DNA from 3 places in the Paenibacillus sp. MABNR03 genome. Region 2 is predicted to be linked to each of the others. Evidence: riboswitches for the same ligand, from Rfam matches in the RefSeq annotation. Region 2 holds a riboswitch; each other region holds the start of a gene.
The links. A riboswitch is a leader RNA that binds a small molecule or an ion and turns the genes downstream of it on or off. The one in region 2 is predicted to bind cyclic di-AMP.
Positions count from the first base shown of each region.

Region 1 (3,278 bases), 1.9 Mb from region 2:
CATGCTGGTCCTGATCCTGAGTGGAAGTTATTCTCCTGGACATCTATGGGCTAATTCAGCTCCGGACAGTCTGCCTGCTGCAAAACCCGATCTATCTGAAGATGAACAGCTGACACTGGGTCAGCTAAGGCAGAAATATGCGGACACATTCAAAACCAATGGCCCTTCTACCAGACAAGTGGCACTGACTTTTGATGATGTGCCTGATCCAAGGTTCACCCCACAGGTGCTGGATATATTGAAAAAATACAAAGTAAAGGCTACTTTTTTCATTGTGGGCAACCGCGCTGAGAAACATCCCGACCTCGTCAGACGAATCGTTAGGGAAGGCCATATTGTTGGAAACCATAGTTACAACCACCCTGAATTCAGTAAGCTGTCTCTCAACGCTTTTCGTAAACAGATCCTACATACCGGCGACATTATTCATAAACTGACCGGGTACACACCGAAGATGATTCGTCCTCCATACGGGGACATTAACGAAAAACAGCTGCAATGGGCCGCCAGACAGCAGTACAGTATCGTAAACTGGAACGTGGATTCACTGGATTGGAAAGGTCTTAACAAGGACCAGGTGAAGCAAAATGTGTTATCTGCGGTCAAGCCGGGTTCCATCATTCTCCAGCATGCCGGAGGCGGTGTGGGTTCCAACCTGTCCGGTACATTAGAGGCACTACCGGAAATTATTGATGAGTTGCGGTGTCGGGGATTCAATCTGGTGACCTTGGACGAGATGCTGCAGCTGCCCAAGAGCAAATAATGTCCGAAGTAACTGTCACTTACAAACATGTATCTGCAAACGAACGCAAACTTGAGTTTGCAGATACAAGACAAAAGGTGCCCTTCAGTCACGATCATCATGACTAATGGACACCTTTATTGTGGATGATTATATTATTTTAAAATGTAAAGTTCAACGTCCTGAAAACCAAATGTGCTCACAGACTTCTGACTGCCAGGAATGAAAATATCAATTCGTTTTCCCTTGATGGCTCCACCAATGTCACGCGCAGTTGCTACAAATGCTTGCTTTGGTAGTCCCGGATGGGAGTGACCTGTAACCAGTACTTTTGTTCCCAGTGGAATAACACTTGGATCAACGGCGATAGTGCCCAATTCGAGCGGATTACCAAAGTAATCCACAGCACCCCATCCCCCATTTTCAGAGGCATCTGCAGAGTAAGCAGTTGCTTTCACTTCTACTGCCTTACTATAGTCGAACGTTTTACCCCAGGCTTGAACGACTTTGTCATCTGCATTTACATCAAGACTTGCTGTCGTGATGGTCTTCGCCGCGGATGAGCTCTTAGAGGCTGCAGCAGCCTTGACCGTGTTGGTTTTGCCAGGAATGGTAATCTTCAAACCACCATAAATGTTGTAAGGCGAAATGTCATTGTTAGCTTTGATAAGTGTGTTAAGTCCAACGCCATATTTTTTCGATAAGGTGTAGAAGGTATCCCCCTCTTTGGCCACGTGAACAGAATCAGCGTGAGCTGGAACGGCCTGGATGAGCATTGCTGCTGTCAGCAGGGCTGTTGCTGTTTTGGCTATACTTCTCTTCTTAATCATGGTCTTCCTCCCTCATTGTGCCTGCGAAGTTAGTTGTCGGATTCGGATGGAGGAAACCACCCTATAGGTTCGCTGTTACATTGGTGATGCGTTATGTACCCCTAATTCACCCCTAGCAGCGTGTAATTTCAATCTTCCCCCGTACACGCTTTGCATCATTACATCCTCCACACTTCCTGCTCAGGAAGTTTCGGCAGAATCAATATATCACAATTTTGTAACCAGGGTCCGTAGTAAATGTTACCAAATGGTATGTTCAGTTCATGATGAGACTGAATTTATAAGGTTTTTTCAGAAAATGGGTGTGTAAAAGCAGCTTTCAACAATGACAGAAACGTTACTTTTATGTAAATCCATGCTTATGCAGCTCACAAAAAACAACCCTGCTAACGGTATAGTTAACAAGGCTGTTTGATTAAATATTTATGATTAATGATGAAAAATGAAAGGCTATCCGTCGACTTTTCAAGGAAAGTCTATGACAACACTTTGCCCAGAAAATCCCGTGTACGGGCATGTTTAGGGTGTCCAAACACTTCGTCAGGTGTTCCTTCTTCCACGATTACGCCACCATCCATAAAGATGATGCGATCACCAACTTCTCGGGCAAAACCCATTTCGTGAGTGACAATAACCATGGTCATACCGCCTTCAGCGAGACGTTTCATTACATCCAGCACTTCCCCGACCATTTCAGGATCAAGCGCAGACGTTGGCTCGTCAAACAGCATTACATGGGGCTGCATGGCGAGTGCCCTGGCAATGGCAATCCGCTGCTTCTGTCCACCAGACAGCTGATTCGGATATGAATCCTTCTTATCGAACAAACCAACGGTATTGAGCAAGTCTGCAGCGATCTGATTTGCTTCCTGTGCTGACTGCTTTTTAACCTTGATTGGGGCAATCGTAATGTTTTGCTGTACGGTTTTATGCGGAAACAGATTAAAATGCTGGAATACCATCCCCATTTTTTCCCGCGTTGCATTAATGTTGTGTTTGGGATCTGTGATCGACACACCTTCAAACTCAATTTCGCCTGAGGTCGGCTGCTCCAACAGGTTGAGGCAGCGCAAGAAGGTACTTTTACCCGATCCGGAAGGACCGATGACTACAACGACCTCACCCTTGCCAATTGTTACATTAATGCCTTTAAGCACATCGTTTTTTCCATAGGATTTGTGTAATTGTCTAACGTCTATCACTTGCACTCAACTTCCTTTCCAGTCGACCCAGCAGCTTGGACAAAATGAATGTCAATACAAAATAGATGGCTGCCGCAATAAGGAACGGATTCATTCCTTGGTACGTAATGTTTTTGACTACACTTGCCTGGTACATGATATCGACCATACCAATGACCGAGATAATGGACGATTCTTTAATAATGGTCACAAATTCATTACCGATGGCAGGCAGCACTGCTTTGAAAGCCTGTGGCAGGATAATGAACCGCATCGCTGCACCTTTCCCCATCCCCAGGGAACGAGCTGCTTCAAGTTGACCGCGATCGACACCTTGAATACCCGCACGGAAGATCTCGGCAAGATAGGCACCACTGTTAATCGAAAGGGTAATGATACCCGCTTGCAGCGCCGAGAAGTTAATTCCGAAGGTCAGGGAAAGACCGTAATAGATAATCATCAATTGAACCAGCATCGGCGTACCCCGAATAACTTCAACGTAGGCAGTACCGATCCAGCGGAGGA
Region 1 is NZ_JBCIYR010000001.1:1,920,236-1,923,513, forward strand. It holds gene AAIH57_RS08055 (polysaccharide deacetylase family protein) at 1-763, shown strand, start outside; gene AAIH57_RS08060 (3D domain-containing protein) at 898-1,572, opposite strand; cyclic di-AMP (ydaO/yuaA leader) riboswitch at 1,575-1,778, opposite strand; gene AAIH57_RS08065 (amino acid ABC transporter ATP-binding protein) at 2,049-2,774, opposite strand; gene AAIH57_RS08070 (ABC transporter substrate-binding protein/permease) at 2,761-3,278, opposite strand, start outside.
Region 1: another riboswitch for cyclic di-AMP. It lies ahead of AAIH57_RS08060 (3D domain-containing protein); the one in region 2 lies ahead of AAIH57_RS00060 (C40 family peptidase).

Region 2 (3,278 bases):
GCAAAGAGCACGCGCAGCGGTAACTTTCAGTCGGGACATTTTTCGAATGACATGACAGTCCAATACAGTCACGTGAGACCTAAATGACTTTTCATTTAGGTCTCTTTTTGTAAATAAATTTGGAACATAGGAGCCATAGACATGATTAGTGATGCAGAATTGGATGCACTGCGCTTATCGGGTGAAAAAGTAAGAGTGATACGGGACGGGCTGGAATCCAACGATGTAACCGGGATTGTCGTTGCCTGGGATGGGGAACAGGTGCTCATCCGCCGCCAGAACAGACGCGTGGTCAAGTTGGATCGTAACTATCGTTATCAGCTCTTTAGCGAACCGCGTCAAAGCCCGCTCAGTGAATAAAAGAGACCCGGTCCGATGCATGGAATTACCATGGATGTTTTGGCATAATTGCACCACTCGGGAGAGAAGATAGGTACAGCGAGAAGGTAACATATCAGCTGAGAGGATGTGCAATAGCCATGACATTGATGAATGATAAGGTTCATGCTTATAAGGATCAGATTGGAGAATTAAGCAACGCGTTGCCTGGGGTGGTGAAATCGTACCATGAGTTTACCGGGGAATGCTTTCAGTCAGGTGCCATTGATGCTAAAACCAAGCAGCTGATTGCTCTCGGAATCGGATTGTTTGCCAATAACGAGGTATGTACGTTTTACCATGTGGAAGAGGCCCGTGCAAAGGGTGCAACCGACCAGGAAATTATGGAGACGGTAGCGGTAGCAGGAGCCGTTGGTGGCGGTCACGCGCTGTCACAAGGCGCAATGCGTGTACAAAAAGCATTGCACTAGGTTCTCCTTGAGAATGAGTAAGCATAGCAAGACAGAAAAACAGGCCCTGGATTGATCCGGAGCCTGTTTTTTGTCCAACTTATATTTTTCCGAGCATCTTGTTATACATAAATTGTCCAGTTACCCGGCGTGCGGTAACGTAACGTGTGTTAAAATACGGATTTGCTAATTTGGTAATGCTGACACCTTTGCTGCTGGAGGCATGAGCGAACTGTCCGCCACCAATGTATACGCCTGTGTGTGAAATGCCTTTGCCTGAAGTGTTGAAAAACACCAGATCACCTGTCCGCAGATTCGCTTTGGATACCGGAGTACCTGCTTTGGCTTGCTGTTGTGATGTACGTGGTAATTCAATACTATATTTTTCAAAAATATATCTCATAAACCCAGAGCAATCAAAACCGGCCAGCGTCGTGCCGCCCCACTTGTAAGGTATGCCAGTCATGCTGTTAACGACGGTGTTGATACTGTTTGCCTCAGTGCTTGCTGCACCGGATGTAAATAGAACGGCTGCTCCAAAAATAGAAATGATAAGCTTTTTCAAAATCAATGTTCTCCCTTCGATGCCTACGGAGTTAGCTAAGGGTTCGGTAGAAGGTTCCCTATATTTCCTATGTATAAGAATAATTCACCCAAAATGGTTCCCCCGTTTTCAAACATGAAACTCGGCAATTGAATAATTAAGTTTTTGTAACCTTTTGAAACTATATTGCATAAATGCGTAATTGTCAAACGTTTCTTCCTCCTTCAATGTTAACGGAATTCAAGACTTTTTGCAGAATAGAGTAGTTCCGAATGATTATTTATGATGACAAAAAAGTAATTTGTGTTTCAACAGGGGAGAATTTGGACAAATATTTTGATTGGAGTAAAAAGAGAAGAGACGATTCGTTTCCGACATGTAAAGTGAGGTCATTCTGACTTCAGCGCTCTCTATATGCCTTTGTGATATATCCATTTATTTTAAGTGTTGACACTATGAATTCCACATGATATATTATTTCTTGTCGCCGCGATAGATTATCCCGGAGATATACCATATGCGGTCGTGGCGGAATTGGCAGACGCGCACGGTTCAGGTCCGTGTGGGCTAACCCCCCGTGGAGGTTCGAGTCCTCTCGACCGCATCATAAGAGGAAAAGGTTTCTCGTTAGGCTAACGCCTGCGAGAGACCTTTTTTTATGTCTTTTTTGAGGAACGGAACTCCCAACTCTATTGAGGATTTGCCACTTGATTGAGGCGTAACAAAAGATAATTCATTTTGGTCTATACCTGAGGTAAAAGGAAAAATGTCTGTTCTATGGCTGATTTGCCCCGTAATCAAGGTGAAATGTACGCAAAATGCCGAATTGTACCTATCCCGGAAGTAGTACATCCACTATTCTCTTCTCGTAAGGAAAGCGCTATCATGAATGACTTGAATTCACATTTCAGAGGGGGTAGGGATGATTTGAAACGAATAGGGAAAAGGATGGCAATGGTTCTTCTGGTGTTCATCATGGCAGCAGTACAGTTTGGTTTTACAGGAACAAAAGATCATGTAGCCGAAGCGGCGGATGCAGCATTGGCCGAGAAACCGTATATGGGCTGGAGCAGTTACAGTATGCAGGTGTATGACCCTTCAGTGAAATGGATATCCGCAGAGAGCATTAAGAAGCAGTCGGATGCCATGCGCGAGAAGCTGCAAGCCCATGGCTATGAATATATCAACATTGATGCGGGATGGAATGGAGACAATGACGAATACGGAAGACCGATCCCTAACGCTGCGCTGTATCCGAACGGATTTCAGGAGGTTATTGACTATGTTCATAACAATGGTCAGAAGATCGGGATCTATCTGATCCCTGGACTATCCATTGATGCGTACAATAAAAATTTGGAGATCTACGGGACGGGTGGAGCATGCCGGATGCAGGACATCGCATACCAGCCGCTCACGGTGATGGATGCCTGGAATGCCTATACCTACAAGATTGATTTCTCGAATCCGTGTGCTCAGAAATACATCGATTCCATCGCCGATCTTCTGGGCAAGTGGGGTATTAACTTTGTCAAATTCGACAGTGTGACCCCAGGTTCGGGAATCAACAATTTGAGCCGGGATGCACGAGGAGATGTGGAGGCCTGGTCCAAGGCTTTGGCAAGACATAATATCTGGTTCGAGCTTTCATGGGCACTGGACCACAACTACGTGGATTTCTGGAAAAAACACGCCAACGGCTGGCGTATCGACTGGGATGTCGAAGCATACGACAGTAATGTGGGTTTGACGCAGTGGGCTAATATTGCACGTCTGTTTCCGATCGCAGCGCTTTGGTGGCGGGATGCAGGCCCCGGCGGGTGGAACGATTTTGATTCGCTAAACGTTGGCAATGGCTCTATGGATGGGCTCACTAAGGATGAGCGGAAGACCGCGATGACGTTCTGGGCGATCTCTTCTGCACCCTTATATACAGGAAATGACAT
Region 2 is NZ_JBCIYR010000001.1:8,207-11,484, forward strand. It holds gene AAIH57_RS00045 (hypothetical protein) at 1-23, shown strand, start outside; gene AAIH57_RS00050 (hypothetical protein) at 142-360, shown strand; gene AAIH57_RS00055 (carboxymuconolactone decarboxylase family protein) at 480-809, shown strand; gene AAIH57_RS00060 (C40 family peptidase) at 889-1,353, opposite strand; cyclic di-AMP (ydaO/yuaA leader) riboswitch at 1,359-1,490, opposite strand; tRNA gene AAIH57_RS00065 (tRNA-Leu) at 1,852-1,936, shown strand; gene AAIH57_RS00070 (X2-like carbohydrate binding domain-containing protein) at 2,260-3,278, shown strand, end outside.

Region 3 (3,278 bases), on a different contig from region 2:
ATGGAAGGTTTCCTGAACATTCGGATTCCGGCTTGGCTGCGCCGCTTGGTGACCCGATTAATTGCCATCATCCCTGCTGTTATTGTGACCGCCATCGCCGGGGAGCACGGAACGGAAGAATTGCTGATATTGAGCCAGGTGATCCTATCGTTGCAGCTGCCATTTGCGGTCATTCCACTCGTGATGTTCACAAGTGACAAAAAAAGCATGGGGGCATTCGCCAACAAACTGTGGCTCAAAATCGTCTCCTGGATCATCGCTGCCGTGATCGTTATCCTAAATGTCTATCTGATCATCCAGACCATTATGCTGTTCTAATAAGAGGGAACAGGGTCCCGGTAGCCGGATGTCAACTCAAAAAAGGCTGATCTCCTCAAGTAGCTATACTTGAAGCGATCAGCCTTTTATAATGCCGTACATTTGCCTTGTCCACAATTTGATGACGCTCGCTAGGCTTCTATAAATATACTTTACCCGCTATTCTTCATTAGACACGAGTAAAGGAATTAGCTGTTCCAAACTTTCGATCGTCCAGTCCGCGTGCTCCTGACCCTCCAGTTCAGGCTGAAACCGTCCATAACCCTGCAGGATCCGAATTGTTCGCATCCCCAGCTTCTTGGCAGGAATGATATCGTTATCAATCCGGTCTCCAATCATTACAGCTTCCCCGGGCTCGCATCCAGCCTGTTTCAGGGCCACTGCATACAGCTCCGGGTCCGGCTTGGATACGCCTTCTTCTGCCGAACAGGCCAGTACATCGACGTACCTGCGCAAACCATAACTCTCCAGTCGCTCAGCTGTCCCCGGGCTCTGGTTGGCAATAATGCCAATCCGATAATGGCGTGACAACTCCTTCAGCACAGCATCAGCAGCAGCGAAAGGCTTCTCCAGCTCCTTCCGGAACTTCAGCTTCTCCTGAATCTGCTCCCTATGACGTTCATCACTAATTAATGTCCGAATCGCTACCTTCATGGGCCACTGCTCATATTTACGGTAACAGGAGGCGAATATCTCTCGCACCATCTCAATCTTCACCGGATATCCAAGTGAACAGGCTTCTCTTACGAACTGCCCGATAATATCATCTACCGGCTCCCATTCGTCTACCAACGTGTCTCCTACATCAAAAAACAACCACTTTAATCCACGTACATCCGGCACGCCTATTCCTCCTTGTTAGCCATGAACGCAACCTTGATCAATAAAAAAGAAGACCCATCATCATGCATGAGTCTCCTCAGAATTCCATTTTTCCATAAATTCAATTATAACAGGCACCTCACACCGGATCAATCGGCAGTCATCACATTAACCATTGAGCAAAAAGCCAACCTCTCCATTGAGGGAATATACAATCCGGTCTGCTCCCATTCCACGGTAAATCCCTTTGGGATGGCTCTGTTCGGTGATCACGCATAGCGATTTCGAGGTCCATGAACGGCAGATCTGCAAATACCTGCAGGTCAGGTTCAGACTGTTCTCAAAAATAAAAACGTTGCCTACGCTGGACTGCGGCAGAAACCATTTCTGCGCTTCCGCAGTATTCATGCGGATCACGTTCTCCACTCCGATTCTCCGGAGTTTCCGCTCTTCCCCTGCACTGTTGGTCAGAACGGCAAACGACATTTTTTTGTACATCAAAAGCTTGATAAACTTGCGCCCCGCTTCATTCGGTGCAGTTACTAAAATCATCTCATTATCCATCATTCGTTCCTCCCTTGGCGTGAAAAGACAACAAAAAAGAAGCGTGGGGGACCAAGGCCTCCCCGAACGCTTCTTAAATAACCCATGACGAAGACGCCATGAATATGCGTACGGCTTGTTGCCTCTCCCTTTAACGCTTACGAGGTTAGCTGACGGATTCGGGCGCGAGAGTCGCCCTATTTCCGGCTTGCACCGAAAAATTCACCCCATGGACCAGCTGCATTGCACAGCCATTCCGATTGGTTCCCCCGTTTCCCACCCATGAATGAATGGAAACTCAGCGATTAAAACATCGTTCCAGTTTCGTGTATTGATCAGAGCGATATTATCGTTTGTTTCGTTTTTCATGTTAAGTTTAATTGAAATAGAAATTACGATATGAATCATACACCCGCGCCATGTTGGTGTAAAGTCTGTACAGATCACCGAAATGACGAATTTATGCCATTACTTATTAATAATAGCGCTTACAACATTCCCATTCTCCATCCATCTCGATAAAGCTCACTAATTCTCGTCTTTATGAAAAATGTCTGGAATTTAAGGATCATTTAAACATCCAATAAAGGGGAAATATCTTTTTATTAATTTTGCATTATCTAATTGTAAACAATATAATATAAGTATACGAATAATGAACTCAACTATTATTATATGGAGGCGATACATCATAACCGTTTATGACTACAAAGTCACCACCCTTCGGGGACAGGAAGTGGAAATGTCCGAATATCGCAACAAGGTGCTGCTGATTGTAAATACGGCGAGCAAATGCGGACTGACCCCGCAATTTGAAGGTCTGCAGGAACTCTACGACAAATTCAAAGATCGTCAGTTTGAAGTATTGGGATTTCCGAGTAACCAGTTCGCCCAGGAAAAAGGATCATCCGATGATATTGCCGAGTTTTGCCAGATGAATTACGGTGTAAGCTTTCCCATGTTTGAGAAAATCGACGTGAACGGCTCAAGCGCTCATCCTCTCTTCCAACATCTGACTACAGAAGCACCGGGACTGCTCGGCTCCAAAGCCATCAAATGGAACTTTACCAAATTCCTTGTCGATCAGGACGGACGTGTCGTGAAGCGTTATGCTCCAAAAACGACTCCTGACCAAATTCAGGCAGATATCGAGAAGTTGTTGAAATAAAGGCACCACACAGCGGCCATCATCAGCACAGAACCCCAGGAAGTCAGGTTCTACTGGGGATGGCCTTTTTTACGCTATCTACAAACGCAAAAAAAAGAGGCTTTCCTCCATCGGAAAACCTCTTCTTATCGTACTTTATGATGCGGTCGAGAGGACTCGAACCTCCACGGGCATACGCCCACTACCCCCTCAAGATAGCGTGTCTGCCATTCCACCACGACCGCATGTCGTAAATAATCGGCAACAAAAATGATTATACAGGGTTATGATATAAAAGTAAAGCACTTTCTAAAAAGTGTCATTCTCCTGTGTTTTTTCTCCAAATATCGGTTCTTATCGTCATGATCGCTTACCGATTGCATACATTAAATTTCAAATCATTTTCCATCTATATTCATGTAATTTAGCATCCCAATAAGATGATCTC
Region 3 is NZ_JBCIYR010000002.1:704,358-707,635, reverse strand. It holds gene AAIH57_RS11775 (Nramp family divalent metal transporter) at 1-318, shown strand, start outside; gene AAIH57_RS11770 (HAD family hydrolase) at 478-1,161, opposite strand; gene AAIH57_RS11765 (hypothetical protein) at 1,309-1,707, opposite strand; cyclic di-AMP (ydaO/yuaA leader) riboswitch at 1,824-1,997, opposite strand; gene AAIH57_RS11760 (glutathione peroxidase) at 2,375-2,851, shown strand; tRNA gene AAIH57_RS11755 (tRNA-Leu) at 2,993-3,075, opposite strand.
Region 3: another riboswitch for cyclic di-AMP. It lies ahead of AAIH57_RS11765 (hypothetical protein); the one in region 2 lies ahead of AAIH57_RS00060 (C40 family peptidase).